3 regions of the Bowmanella denitrificans genome follow, and region 1 is predicted to be linked to each of the others. Evidence: predicted binding sites of a transcription regulator. Region 1 holds the regulator's gene; each other region holds the start of a gene.
What was found. Region 1 encodes sigma-54, which starts transcription at its own class of promoters, with help from an activator protein. Its sites were predicted from a motif close to GTTGGCACGNNNNTNGNNT; they were not measured.
Positions count from the first base shown of each region.

Region 2: the regulator sigma-54 is predicted to act here: its motif matches at 2,650-2,668, upstream of ABD028_RS17385 (LPP20 family lipoprotein).
Region 3: the regulator sigma-54 is predicted to act here: its motif matches at 3,019-3,037, upstream of ABD028_RS20490 (DUF2884 family protein).

Region 1 is NZ_BAAAEI010000008.1:78,113-82,854, forward strand. Features, by position in the region: gene kdsC (3-deoxy-manno-octulosonate-8-phosphatase KdsC) at 1-21, shown strand, start outside; gene lptC (LPS export ABC transporter periplasmic protein LptC) at 18-575, shown strand; gene lptA (lipopolysaccharide transport periplasmic protein LptA) at 565-1,083, shown strand; gene lptB (LPS export ABC transporter ATP-binding protein) at 1,088-1,813, shown strand; gene ABD028_RS09380 (RNA polymerase factor sigma-54) at 1,893-3,371, shown strand; gene hpf (ribosome hibernation promoting factor) at 3,399-3,686, shown strand; gene ptsN (PTS IIA-like nitrogen regulatory protein PtsN) at 3,745-4,188, shown strand; gene rapZ (RNase adapter RapZ) at 4,185-4,742, shown strand, end outside.
Region 2 is NZ_BAAAEI010000021.1:155,338-160,079, forward strand. Features, by position in the region: gene ABD028_RS17365 (chemotaxis protein CheV) at 1-145, opposite strand, end outside; gene flgA (flagellar basal body P-ring formation chaperone FlgA) at 304-999, shown strand; gene flgM (flagellar biosynthesis anti-sigma factor FlgM) at 1,180-1,512, shown strand; gene ABD028_RS17380 (flagellar protein FlgN) at 1,519-1,932, shown strand; gene ABD028_RS17385 (LPP20 family lipoprotein) at 2,129-2,584, opposite strand; gene ABD028_RS17390 (flagellar assembly protein T N-terminal domain-containing protein) at 2,751-3,887, shown strand; tRNA gene ABD028_RS17395 (tRNA-Arg) at 3,958-4,032, shown strand; gene ABD028_RS17400 (acyltransferase family protein) at 4,075-4,742, opposite strand, start outside.
Region 3 is NZ_BAAAEI010000028.1:18,905-23,646, reverse strand. Features, by position in the region: gene ABD028_RS20500 (sodium-dependent transporter) at 1-1,314, shown strand, start outside; gene ABD028_RS20495 (NAD(P)-binding domain-containing protein) at 1,353-2,156, opposite strand; gene ABD028_RS20490 (DUF2884 family protein) at 2,203-2,979, opposite strand; gene ABD028_RS20485 (hypothetical protein) at 3,249-3,440, shown strand; gene ABD028_RS20480 (YgaP family membrane protein) at 3,483-3,701, opposite strand; gene ABD028_RS20475 (response regulator) at 3,861-4,292, shown strand; gene ABD028_RS20470 (MalY/PatB family protein) at 4,307-4,742, shown strand, end outside.

The sequences.
Region 1 (4,742 bases):
ATACACGGCATTAGCCTATGAATCGCCTGACCTTAAGTATTCTGCTGCTGTTTGTGCTGATACTGGCTACCAACTACAACTGGTGGCTGGACAGTGAACAGCCACAAACCAGCAAGCAAGGTGAAGAAGTCTGGCAGCCAAATTACCTGGCCCGCAATATGCAAACCAGTTTGTATAATGACGATGGTGTTCTGACTCATAGTATCCACGCTAAGGTAATGGAGCATTACGACATGCTGGGTTTTACCCTGTTCCAGCAACCTCAATACAGTATCTTTGTTGACACGAACGAGCCCCCTTGGGAAATTACCGCCGACGAGGGCACACTATACGAAGACAACCGCATTCAGTTGGAAACCAATGTAGAGATACGCAGTCTTAGCAACGAAGGATTGCTGCAAACCATCAGCACCAGCTTTATCGAGATAGACCTGAACAGCAAAACCATGCATTCTGACCAGCCTGTTACCATCAGCGGTGTCAATTATGTCATCAGAGGCAATGGTTTTAGCGCAGATTTGAACACCAAACAATTTGAACTACTGGATCACGTAGAGACCATCTATGGTAAATAAAATTAAACTGCATGTGCTGACGGCGGCCGTTCTTCTGAGTGCTTCCGCTGCAGCAATCAATAAGGATTTTAACGAACCTATTAAGGTGGCCTCCAAATACCAGTCCGGTGACGGTATCAATAAAGTGTCCATTTTTCGCGAAAATGTGAAAATCACCCAAGGCACCCTGAGTATTGATGCCGATGAAGTGGAAGTGAATGCCGAACAAGGTAAAGGACGGGAAATTTTTATTGCCAAAGGCGAACCGGCCGAGTACCAACAAACCATGGCCGACGGCAGTCGTATTCGGGCGTTGGCCAATCATATCGAATATCAGGTGGATAAACGAACTCTGACCTTAAAGGGAAATGCTGAGCTACATCAAAACAGCAGCAGTGTTAGCGGTGATAACATTGAGTTCAATATGGAGAAGGAACAGTTAGTCGCACAAGGCTCGGACGACGGTGATGGCCGGGTAGAAACAATTTTCCAGCCAGAGCCCAAGAAGAAACCGGTCCAGGAGAAGTAAATTCATGCCAACACTTAAGGCCTCGCATCTGGCGAAAAGCTACAAAAATCGCCAGGTGGTGCGTGACGTGAGCCTGCAAGTCAGTACCGGACAGATTGTGGGTTTGCTCGGCCCCAATGGCGCAGGAAAAACCACTTCCTTCTATATGATTGTTGGCCTGGTTCCCATGGACAAAGGCCAGATATTTATTGATGACCAGGAACTCAGCCACCAACCAATGCATGTGCGGGCCAGACTGGGCATTGGCTATCTGCCCCAGGAGTCATCCATCTTCCGGAAACTAAGCGTTTATCAAAATCTGATGGCGATTCTGGAAACCCGCAAGGATCTCAACCAGGAGCAACGGGAGCAGGAGGCGGATGCATTGTTGGATGAATTTAACATCAACCATATCCGTCATAGCACCGGCATGAGTCTGTCCGGAGGAGAAAGACGCCGGGTGGAAATCGCCCGGGCCTTGTCAGCCAACCCCAGATTTATATTGCTGGATGAGCCCTTTGCCGGTGTCGATCCCATTTCGGTCAGCGATATAAAAAAGATTATCCATCATCTGAAAGACAGAGGCATCGGCGTTCTGATTACCGACCATAATGTCCGTGAAACCCTGGATGTATGTGAAAAAGCTTATATTGTCAGTCATGGTGAATTAATTGCGGAAGGCTCAGCCGAACAGGTACTTAACGACAAGCAGGTCAGAGATGTATACCTGGGTGAGCAATTCAAGCTATAGTTAAGCCAAACAGGCATTGAACTTGCCATGAACGACCATATCAATACCCTGAAGGCCATTGGAAGATAATAAGAAGTAGATGAAGCCCGCATTACAGCTAAAATTCAGCCAGCAGCTCACCATGACGCCGCAACTGCAACAGGCCATTCGTCTGTTGCAACTGTCGACCCTGGATCTGCAACAGGAAATCCAGGAAGCCCTGGAATCCAACCCTTTGTTGGAAGCGGATGACGGCCAGGATTTTTCCACCGGCGACGATCAGGACCTCAACAATGTCAGCAACGACAGTGCTTCTGCCAATAGCGAAGACAACGACCGCATGGAAACCGGCGAAGCGCTGGAAAAACAGGAATTACCAGACGACTTACCGGTAGATACTACCTGGGATGAGTATTACAGCGCTTCTTCAGGCCCCTCCTCCTCAGCCGCCAGCTCAGATGAGGACAATATTTACCAGGGTGAAACATCCGACAGCATTCAGGATCACTTGCTGTGGCAAATGCGTCTGACCCCTTTCAGTGAAACTGACACCGCTATTGCTATCGCTATTATCGATAGCATTGATGAGTCAGGTTATCTTACGGTCAGCACCGAAGACATTCTGCAGAGTCTGGATATCGAAGACGAAGAAGTGGAACTGGATGAGGTGGAATGCGTGTTAAAACGTATCCAGATGTTTGATCCTGTGGGGGTAGGCTCGCGTTCAGTGCAAGAATGCCTATTGGTGCAACTTCGTCAGTTTGGCGCTGAAACCCCCTGGCTGGAAGAAGCCAAGGCGTTGATTCTGGAGCATAGCGAACTGCTGGCCAGCAAAGACTACCGTACCCTGATGCGCAAGGCACGTTTGAAAGAAGACGAACTGCGTGAAGCACTGCGGTTACTGCAAACCCTGAATCCCAGGCCAGGCAGCGCCATCGTCACCAGTGAACCAGAGTACGTTATTCCAGACGTGTCAGTGACTAAGAAAAATGGCCGCTGGGTGGTAGAACTAAACCCTGATAGCCTGCCCAAGTTGAGTATCAATCAGCAGTATGCGGCCATGAGCCGCAATGCCAGAAATTCCAGCGACAGCCAGTTTATCCGCTCTCATATGCAGGAAGCCAAATGGTTTATCAAGAGTCTGGAAAGCCGGAATGAAACGCTACTTAAAGTGGCTAATTGCATAGTACAGCAGCAACAGGGATTTTTTGAATATGGCCCTGAGGCCATGAAACCAATGGTGCTGAATGATGTCGCAGAAATGGTGGATATGCATGAATCCACTATTTCCCGGGTTACGACCCAGAAGTATATGCATACACCACGTGGCATTTTTGAGCTGAAATACTTCTTCTCCAGCCATGTGGCAACGGAAAGTGGTGGCGAGTGCTCGTCTACTGCTATCCGCGCTCTGATTAAAAAACTGGTGGCGGCAGAAAAACCCGCCAAACCGCTGAGTGACAGCAAGATTGCGCAGTTGTTGGCCGAGCAAGGCATTATGGTTGCCCGGCGGACAATCGCCAAATACCGGGAATCCTTATCGATTCCCCCATCCAACCAACGCAAGAGTCTGCTTTAAGACTTACCAACAAAAGGAAGAGGCATTATGCAAATCAACCTTACTGGTCATCACGTTGAAATCACCGATTCTCTTCGCGCCTATGTTGACAGCAAATTTACCAAGTTGGAGCGACATTTCGATCATATTAACAATGTCCATGTTATCCTGAATGTGGAGAAACTTAATCAGAAGGCGGAAGCCACTCTGCACCTCAATGGTGCCGAGGTTTTTGCCACCTCCGAGCATACCGATATGTATGCCGCCATTGACAGCCTTATAGATAAGCTTGATCGCCAGGTGCTCAAGCATAAGGAAAAAATAAAACGCCATTAGGCTCAAACAAAGCCATAAACAGGCCCCGCCTGTTTATGGCCACAACACAAAACTCAGCATGGAAATCAAAGACATCCTCTCCCTTGATTGCACTTCCTGTGCCATTCAGGGGACCAGTAAAAAACGCATTCTGGAATCTATCAGTGATATCGCGGCCAGGCATCTGCCAGAAATTGGTCAGGATGCGATCCTCACCAGTCTGCTGAACCGTGAAAAAATGGGTAGTACCGGCATTGGTTGTGGCATTGCCATTCCCCATGGCCGTTTGGCCGGACTGGAGAAAGTCACGGCAATATTGTTAACCAGCCAGCCAGCCGTCGCGTTTGAAGCCATTGATAATCAGCCTGTGGACATCTTCTTCGCTATTCTTGTACCAGAAGATCAGGCACAGGGACATCTGCAAACCCTGGCCACTATAGCAGCCAAACTGAATGACAAGGAAACGGTGAAAAAGCTACGTCATGCCCAATCAGATCAGGAACTATTTGAGGCCATAGTGTGAAACTCATTATTATCAGCGGGCGCTCCGGCTCGGGTAAGTCTATTGTCTTAAGGGCATTGGAAGATCTGGGTTATTACTGTGTGGACAATATTCCGGTTAATTTGCTACCGACTCTGACCCACACGGTTGTCGATGAGTATGATCAGGTTGCCGTCAGCATTGATGTGCGTAACCTACCCAAAGACCCTGAAGAGTTGGTAGAAATTCTTGACTACCTGCCCTCTAACTGGGAACTGACCATACTTTATCTGGATGCCAGTGACGACGTGCTAATCAAACGTTTCAGCGAAACCCGTCGTCTGCACCCGTTATCCAAACACAGTAAGTCGCTGACCGACGCTATTCAGTCAGAAGCCTTATTGCTTGCCCCGATTATCGAGCGGGCCGACTTATACATCGACACCGGTGAGTTATCGGTGCATCAGTTGGCCGAACTGGTGCGTGAACGCATCCTGGGAAAAAAGAGCTCACGCCTGGTATTGGTTTTCGAATCATTTGGTTTTAAACATGGCATTCCCAAGGATGCCGACTACGTATTCGATGCGCGATTTTTG
Region 2 (4,742 bases), on a different contig from region 1:
GCGGTGGGCACTGCAGTACCTCCCGGACTTTGAAGACGTTGATGCCAAAACGCTGGCGTCCCCGCAACTTAAACAGTAATAACTCCAGCCTGTTCTGACCTACGAGTTGCGTGCGCTGGTTAACCGAATCAAGGATCCCCGCCATAAAACCACCTCAGTGATATTGCAATTCAGGCACAATACTTGCCCTAACTACTGTAATCCGACAATAACCCGGCAGTCATACCAAGCTATGTTACTAGAATTTGCCATTAAGCATAGCCAAAGTGGCTTGAAGTAGACATGAATAATTTAGCTAGTGTCATGAGAATATTGATATTTTTTCTTTTACTGGGGCAAAACGCCGAACTATTCGCCGATCCGGTGGATAATTCATCCCCCCATCAGGCTGTGCGTGATGCCGCCAGGCAGTATGTGTTTGAGCGTGTTACCGCCTTATCCTCTGAAGATACCCGCCTGAATGTGATGGCAGCGGAAGTTGACGAAAGATTACAGGTGCCACAATGCGACACGCCCTTTACGGCGCAGGCCAGCGAAAATAGCCTGACCCAGTCTAACGTTACCGTTAAAGTGAGTTGCCCGGCCAACAACTGGTTTTTGTATGTGATGGTCAAGGTGCGGCAGGTTCAGCCCGTGGTGGTTAGCAAAGTACCGATTTCTCCTGGTACTCTGCTGGATGATACGCAGTTGGAAGTGGTGGAAATGGAACTGGGGCAATTGCGCAGCACCACCTACTCGGCCATTGAAGAGCTAACAGGGGCCAGAAGCAAAAGGCGACTTCGCCCGGGGCAGCCGATTGAGCCCGGACTGCTTTGCTATGTGTGCAAGGGCGACAGTATCGTGATTCGTGCAGCTGCCGCCGGACTTTTTATTAAAACCAGCGGCGTGGCCCAGCAAGATGGTAATATCGGTGACACCATCTTGGTAAAAAATGCCAGTTCCGACAAACTGATTGGCGCTCGTGTGGTCAGCGCAATGGAAGTGGCGGTAGGAATTTAAGCGGCTAACGCCCCTGTTGTGCTTATTATTTCAACAAAGCGGCCGATACTATGGTCAGCCACCGCAATAAAGCGGTTTGCAAGCGTTTGCAAAAGGTGTGAGTGGCTAAATAATTTGCTAAAGTAAAGTCTGCATCTGCCGATAACATGAGCAGAGGTTTATCAGGTAGTGGATGTGAGTATGTCTATTAACAACATCAACGGTAATGTAAATAAGCCGCAGGTGGACAGCCAGAAGCTGAATCAGCAGCAACAGGCGCAAAACCAGGCGGCCGCCCAGGCAACACAGGCCAAGGCACAGACAACTGCCCCCAGGCAGGATTCAGTGTCGCTGACCCAGTCTGCCCAGCAGTTGGCGCAGGTTCAAAAGAAAGGCAATGATGCTCCGGTTAATCAGGATAAGGTCGATCGTCTGAAGCGCGCTATCCAGTCCGGTGAATACAAAGTAAACCCGGAAGTGCTGGCACAGAAAATCGCCAAACTGGAAGGTGAACTGTTTGGAGTGAAATCTTAAGTGTCGATGCAGCAGAGCCTGGAACTGTTAAACAAGCAGAAAGATGCCCTGTTGCAGTTACAACTGTTGCTCGACAATGAACTTCACCAAATCAGCAGCCGTGACGCCGAAGCCTTGATCAGTCTGGTGAAGGAAAAAGAAACGCTGCTGGAGCAAATTCAGTTACAGGATGAGCAGCTCGGTAAGCTGTTACCTGATCCACTATTACCACAACAGCAAGAATTGAAATCCGAGATTCTGAATCTGGTCAAAGATTGTCAGTACCGCACCCAGATTAATGCCACCGCGGTAGAACAGGGTCAACTGCGTTTGGAACACCTCCGTAGTTTGATTATTGAATCCCGCGCCAAAGAAAGCCTGACCTATGATAAGGCGGGTAGAAAACATTCCGGCAACCGTGGCGGCGGAGTCAGCGCTTAAGCTCCTCAGCTATTTCCCTAGTACAAAAACTTATGACCACAGAGCCACAGAGAACACTGAGTTTTCAACAAACTCAGTTTGTTACTTGAATATCTGCCCCTAAATACTGCGGCGTGCGATTGCACAGAAGCCAGCATCTGTAGTGAATGATTGGCTATCTCAGTGTTCTCTGTAGCTCTGTGGTTATAATTTACGTCTAGTAGTAGCGGACCTTTTTAACCCGCTTGGGCTTAGCTACCGCCAGGTAGATGTCATGTACTTTACGCATATCCAGCTCCAGTTCTGTGGCATAAGTGTTGTCGTCTACCGCATAACTTTTAACCACTTTGGCTCCACGGATCACGCCATCCACCGACGACTTCAACTGGGCATTGCTCAACACCAGATTAGACAAACTCTCCTGGCCGGATAAGCGCTGACCGTATACCTGCTCAGCCAGTTCCCGGTAAGCATCCAGCTTAGAAGCTTTAATGGCCTGCAGCATTTTTAAGGTATCGGAACTGCCCTGTTGCTCTGCAATGGGGGCATACCCCACAGCCTGCAGTACAGGATAAGTGGCGGGTTCGATATATTCCCATTCCACCTGCTTATCATACAGGCTCGAACAACCACCCAGTAAAATCATCAACAGGCCATATCCCAGGATGCGCATTGTCCACCTCGAAGTGTGTACAGAGCTATAAGCCCCGTCATTAATTATCTGAACACTCTTAAGTTAAGCAAAATACGTACCGATTAACGTCAAAGTTTTGTCCGACTAAAACGGTATATATTGTGCATAGTCGGTGACAAACGTTTTCCACCCTGAAGGTACCTACGTGAAACAATGTCTGTTGCTGCTGTTTTTGCTGATCAGCCCAGTGAGTCAGGCCATTTGGTTTGAAGCCAGCGGCCAGGCCGTGGTTGTACAGGGCGACAAACAACAAGCCAGACAACTGGCTACTCAGGAAGCCATCAAACAGGCCCTGATGTTTGCCGGTGCCAGAGTCAGCTCGGTACAAAAACTGGCCAATGGCCTGTTGCAGGATGATCGCTTTGAAATTCGCGCCAGTGGTGAGGTTGACCGGGTTGAGTTGATCAATGAAATCTACCAGGACGATATTGTGACCGTGTCCATTCGTGCCGATATTTTCCCGCAGGACAGTCAGTGCAGCGCCGCAGATTACCGTAAACGTCTTGTCACCAGTTGGTTTCCCATTGCGGATAAACGTCAGGCCACACTGGGCGAGATGTTTGATTTAGGCAAAGTCTTGCCGGGTAAATTGCGTAAAGCCATGGCGCTGTCCAGCCGCCATCTGCAGCTAAGCACCATTGAGGACTTTTACATCAAGCCCGACCTGCATCCAGGTAGCCAGGCCATGGGACTGAGCAGGAAAAACTACGGGCAACTGGTGTTATTGGCACAAATTACCGACCTCAGTCACCAACAGGACGAACCCGGAACACTGACCTTCTGGCGCTCGGCCAGCATCGAACGTCAGTTTGCCTTAAATGCCATGCTGATTGACGGCATGACCGGCGAATTATTGTTAAATGAGACGTTTCATACCAGTGCGCCCTGGCCCTATGACCTGCATCAAAGCGTGCAACCGGCCAGTCACCAATTCTGGCAATCCAGCTATGGTCTGGCGATTAACGATCTGCTGAATAACCTTGCCCAGCGCATCGACGAAGAAGTGGCCTGCCTGCCGGCCAATGGCCGGGTATTGCAGGTTAACAATGAACAGCTCACGATTGACCTTGGTCAGCAGCAAGGGGTTAACCGCGGCGACAAGCTCAGGCTGTTTAAGCTGAATCAGTTTATGGACCAACTGGGTAACAGCCATTACCAGTATTTCCTGCACCCGGTAGAGGTTGTTGTCACTCAGGTTCAACAGCAATATGCCGTGGTGGAATCTGCCAGCGGCGCACCGCTGGCCAATATTCAGCCAAATGACTTTGTATCTAAACGTTAGGGGTTTAAATCCCCTAAACCTTAGGTAATAATGCCCAGCCTGCTCAGTCACTTAACTGAGCAACGGCAAGGTCCCCATAGTTTAATGGATAAAACGAGCCCCTCCTAAGGGCTAGATCTAGGTTCGATTCCTGGTGGGGACGCCATTCTAGAATCTTCTGCGTATAGTCCATATCAAGTCCTGATTTTTACTTCATAACCAAGAACGGCCCCTGTGTCACCCCACTTTGACTGAAGCGGCGTTTGAGCCAATACCTGGCCGGGTTTTCGATATAGCGGTAACTCAGGGTTGAGAACAAACACAGCAGTACAAACATCAGTGCCAGCAATCCCCAGCTTTGCCACAGGGTTAAATCGTAGCCCATCGGCAGGGCTAACGGATCAGGCTGATAGAGGGCGCGGCGCACGCCAATAAAGGCAAAGATCATCGGCATATGCAGTAGATACATGGAATAGGAAATATCCCCCAGCCATTGCCAAACGGGCCGTTCCAGGCCTTTACCATTGCCCTTCGGCGAATTAGCGAGGCAAAGTATTAACCCGGTGAACAGCACTACCGCCAGCGGGTCAATCAACCACTGTCCATGCCACCCCGCTACCAGCACCAAGATGATTAACCAAGGCAAAAAACGCCGGGTAGCCCATTTAGCTGCCATGCCCAACATATAAACACGATGGCAAAGCATGCCCAGGATAAATCCGCACAGGCAACGCAAAATAGCAGAGCCGGTCAGCACATCTATGGTCCCGGTGGGATAAGGATATTCAACCGGGATCCCCAGCAGATCCCAGCGCCTGGCCCAGTAAGCCGGCTGAAAATAAAACATTATGGCCAGATACCCGGCAGCACAAAATA
Region 3 (4,742 bases), on a different contig from region 1:
GCCTTTCTGATAATGTATGCCATTTTCGTATTTTTTATCTGTTTGCCGGTGATGCTGGCAGAAATGAGCCTGGGACGTCATACCAGACAAAATCCCCTGGGTGCTTATACAGAGATAGGTCGTAATCCTGCCTGGCGCACGGTAGGTTGGTTGTCGGTATTAACGCCATTTATGATCGGTGTGTTTTATCTGGTCATCACGGTCTGGATTTTTGGCTATCTGGCCAAGTCTGTTATGGGGCAACTCGACCTGTTGGCTGCACCGGAAAGCTTTGGTGTTTTTATCAACAGTAATGAACTGTTTATTTATATGGCGGTGGTTATTGCCCTGACCTTCCTGATTTTACAAGGAGGGGTAAAACAGGGGATTGAGAAAGCGGCTAAGGTTCTGATGCCGCTGCTGTTTCTGATGTTGATAGCCTTGGTTCTGTATGTGCTTACCCTGGACAATGCTGAACTGGGAGTTAAATTCTTCCTGGTGCCGGATTTTGACAAAGTAACAGGTAAAGTGTTGAACGGTGCCCTGGCTCAGGCGTTCTTTTCCTTGTCCCTGGCGATGGGGATTCTGATTACCTATGGCTCTTATATTCAAAAAGAGAACAATATTGTGCAGGCAGGGAAAATGGTGGCAGGTTTGTCACTGTTGGTGGCCGCCTGCTCAGGTTTGTTGATTCTGCCAGCGGTATTCTCTTTTAATCCGGATGTGCAGCTTAGCACCCTGTCTGAGTCCAGTATCAGTATGATCTTTACATTCCTGCCGAAGATCTTCCTGGCGCTGCAAGCCAACATTGGTTATTTCGGTGCATCCTTTATCGCCAGTTTCTTCTTTCTGTTAGTGTTTTTTGCTGCGTTAACCTCACTGGTTTCCATTATTGAAGTGCCGGTTGCCAGCCTGATGGACGGTAAAGGTGTCAGCCGTCGCAAGGCCCTATATTCTCTGGGTGGCGCGATGATTCTGCTGGCGATTGTCAGCGCCCTGTCTTTTGGCCGGGTGGAGATATTTTCCAACCTGACTGCATACGGCCTGAATGCGTCGGGCATGCCGCTGAACAAGTCATTTTTTGACGTGGTGTACGACATTTTCTATGAAACAATTCTACCTCTGAACGGATTTTTGCTGTGCCTGTTTGTGATCTACAAATGGAAAAAACAGAATTTTGATGCAGAGATCAGCCAGGGTAACAGTACCTTTGCCGGCTCTTTGCTGCAGAAATATGTGAACTTCTCGTTAGGTACTTTTATACCGGTGATTCTGGCGGTGATTTTCGTTAATACCGTATCGACGGTGTTTTTCGGAAAAAATCTGCTGTTCTGAGTTAACTGACATCAAGGCAGCTTTGGCTGCCTTGATGTTTAGCCAATCTCTATCGGCATATCATACGGGCTGGGGTATTGCAGCGTGATCCCCAGTTTATCCAGGGTTGCAGAGGCATTGATCCAACGCCCCGCATCGGCATTGTTCTCCTGGCTGAACTGCGGAACTGCTAATCCTGCTGCCATGGCAGCCCAGGTGTAAAATTCTGCGCGGCTGGGGTGCTCAGTGGCACTAAGGTGGAACGTCTGCCGCCAAAGCTGCTGAACGATAATCGCTTTTATCGCCGTGATAACATCCTGCTGATGCACCAGATTGACCAGCTGCTGCCCTTTTTCTAAAACTCTGCCGCTGAGATGTTGCACCGGGTGACGGGCTGGACCGGTTAGCCCTGCCAAGCGAAGTATTGTGCCGCTACCTTGTAATGCTTGCTGCTCAATGACGGCATGGGCCTTAGCCGATGCCGTGACAGGGTGAGCCTGGGTGGTTTCGAATATTTCCCCGCTCACCTCCCCGTATACCGAGGTGCTGCTGATAAAAAGGATGTGACTTTTCTGTACCAGTGCCTGATTAACCAAGGCGGTCATGGCTGCGATAAATCTAACTTCATCAAACTCCCGGCGTCCGGGCGGAATATTTATCACCAGTACATCGGGGGGGGCGACTGACCAGGGCAGCGTCGCGCCGAGTGAATATTCAAAAGCCTGAATGCCTTGCTCTGCCATGAATTTCAGTTTGTCTTTATTTCTGGCGGTGCCCAGCACGGTATAACCATTGGCTTTTAGCTGCATGGCCAGTGGCAAGCCCAGCCAGCCGCAGCCACAGATTCCGATCTTTTTGTGCATATAAAAAAGCGGCTTACGCCGCCCAGGGAGAAAGATAAAGCCGAGCTTACATGGAATATTTGGACTCGGAAACTTCGATCATATTCAGGCCCGATAGCTGGGGGATGCTACTGCTGATTTGATTTTCCAGGCTATCCAGCTGGCTCAGGTCATAGCAAAGAGTCTGTGCCTGTGCCTCAATGCCCGCCGCGCGTACTTCCATATCGGCTTCTAACTGTTCGCCAAATCTGTCCATACGTTTCTCGAATGCTTGCATATCGCCGCCACTGAACAGCATTTCTTTACCAATGGCGATCATCAAACTGCCCATGGAACGCTGTACCAGTTTTTCCAGTTTTTGTTCAAACTCCGACTCAAAATCTTCGCCAAGAAACTGGCCATTGTCGAAGTTGGCCGAGTTAAATCTGATGCTACCGTCGTCGGCGTAGAATTCCTGGTGCAGCTTAATACGCAAGGCGTCAATTTCTGATGACAGATCGGCAACCAGTTCGTTGTCTTCCCCCAGCAATTGATTAAATGCCTTTGCAACCCCCTCATTAGCCAAGGCCACCGCATCCAAAGCAATACCCGCTACTTTAGGAGCGAGATCATTAACGTTTTGATGGTATTGATTCAGCATGTTTAACTGAGTATGGCTTAAGTGCATTTCCTGACCGTTTAATAGTGCTTTATGGCCATCCAGGTGCAATAGCTTGTCATCGGGCAAGTGCAGGGTAAGTTGCCCATGACTCAACTCCATCTCACCATGCAGGTTCATATTGCAGTCATTGGCCATGCTGGCAGTGGAAAAAAACAGGGCTGTGGCAGCGACTAAGGTTCTCATTGATTTATCCTCTATTGGGCTTTGCCTTCGGTATTGCTTCAGCAACCCTTGTGCCAATGGAATAAATTCATAGTTAACAGATGCTTATGTTTTTCAGGTGGAGTAGGTAAGAGGTGGATTTAGCGATTTTTGCTAAAAGTTAACAAAATTCACTAACTGTCGATGTGAAGCGCTTGCAACCGGTGGCTAAAAATTTGATCTAACACACTGATTTATCCTCTTGTTTTGATGCATAATAAGCACAGCTTGAATGTAACTTGGGGTGAACTATGAGCAACTGGATTGAAGCCTTGCTGTTTGGCTTGGCACTGTTAGCTTTCGTATTGGGCTTTAGCAGCATCATTATGGCCATGATCCACAAACCTGTAACAGTTGACGCTGAAATGAAAGAAAAGGTCGAATACGGCTTTTTTGGTGTGGCTGGTTTAGTACTCTGTATTTTATTCAGCTACGCCATTTAATTAAGATACATAAATAAGGCGCTTTGAGCGCCTTATTTGTTTTTAGTGGTTTGCCGGTTTGTGGTAGGTGTCAATGCCCAACAGTTTATAGACCAGGCATATACCGCTGGATGCGGTGGTCCACAGCAGCAAACCCGCAATGGCCAGAATTGCGCTGGTTGTATTTGAAAATATCCCCTCTACCGCCATTGCCAACAGGATACAGGACAAAACTGAACGTACGGCTGTATCCAGAACGCCAACATTATCATTGTCTTTCATTGATTTTTCTCCGTCCGATTGATGGCATCATTGTCTTCTTTGCACAAAAATTGGACATTGATGTCCGTCAAATTCCAGAAGGCAATAAATTGTTCCAGATCAAATTTGTTTCCTTCGCGGTCGCGGGCATATAGTAGCCCTCTAAATTAGGAGAATAGGATGGACGTAAAGATCAGTGCTGTACTTTTGAATGCGCTGGTGCTGGAGGATGACGGCATTACCCAGGAGCTGCTCGGGCACCTGTTGCGTGATATGAACTTTGCTGAAATCAGTTTTTTCGGTGACGGGGTGCCTGCCCTTAACCACCTTAACGAGGTGGGAAGCGGCTACTACGACTTGGTCGTCTGCGACTGGCATATGCGAACCATGAGCGGGCTGGAATTCCTGACCGCATTTCGTCAGTTGCAGCCTGAAACACCTTTTTTGATGCTTACCGGCGACGCTACCCGCGAAAACGTAGTCGAAGCACTTAAAGCCGGTGTCACAGAATTTATTGCCAAGCCTTTCTCCAGAAAAGAGTTGCAGGAAAAACTGGCGCGAGTACTGCGTGAAAAACTGCAACGGGATTATCGTGACCCATCAAATGAATGAGAAAAGAGAGCCCTATGGATTTTGATCAGATTATCGACCGCAGCCAAAGCTGTTCATTTAAATGGAACAAGTATCAGGGCCGCGACATTTTGCCTATGTGGGTGGCAGACAGCGAATTTCGCTGTGCTCAGCCGATTCTGGATGCGTTGCATAACCGGGTTGAGCATGGTCTGTTGGGCTATACGCTGCCGGCGCAGTATGAACCGGCTAAACAAGCTATTGTGCACTGGCTGGGTCGCCAGTATAACTGGCAGATAGAATCAGACTGGGTTGTCTGGACCCCTGGTGTTGTGCCAGCCTTCAATGTGGCCTGCAAGGCCTATTGCCAGCCTGGTGATAAGGTTTTAGTTCAAGTACCCAACTATCCGCCACTTTTAGCCGCTCCGGCACTGAACCAATTACAACGGGTAGATATCCCAACCATTGAAGAGTCAGGTCGCTGGCAACTGG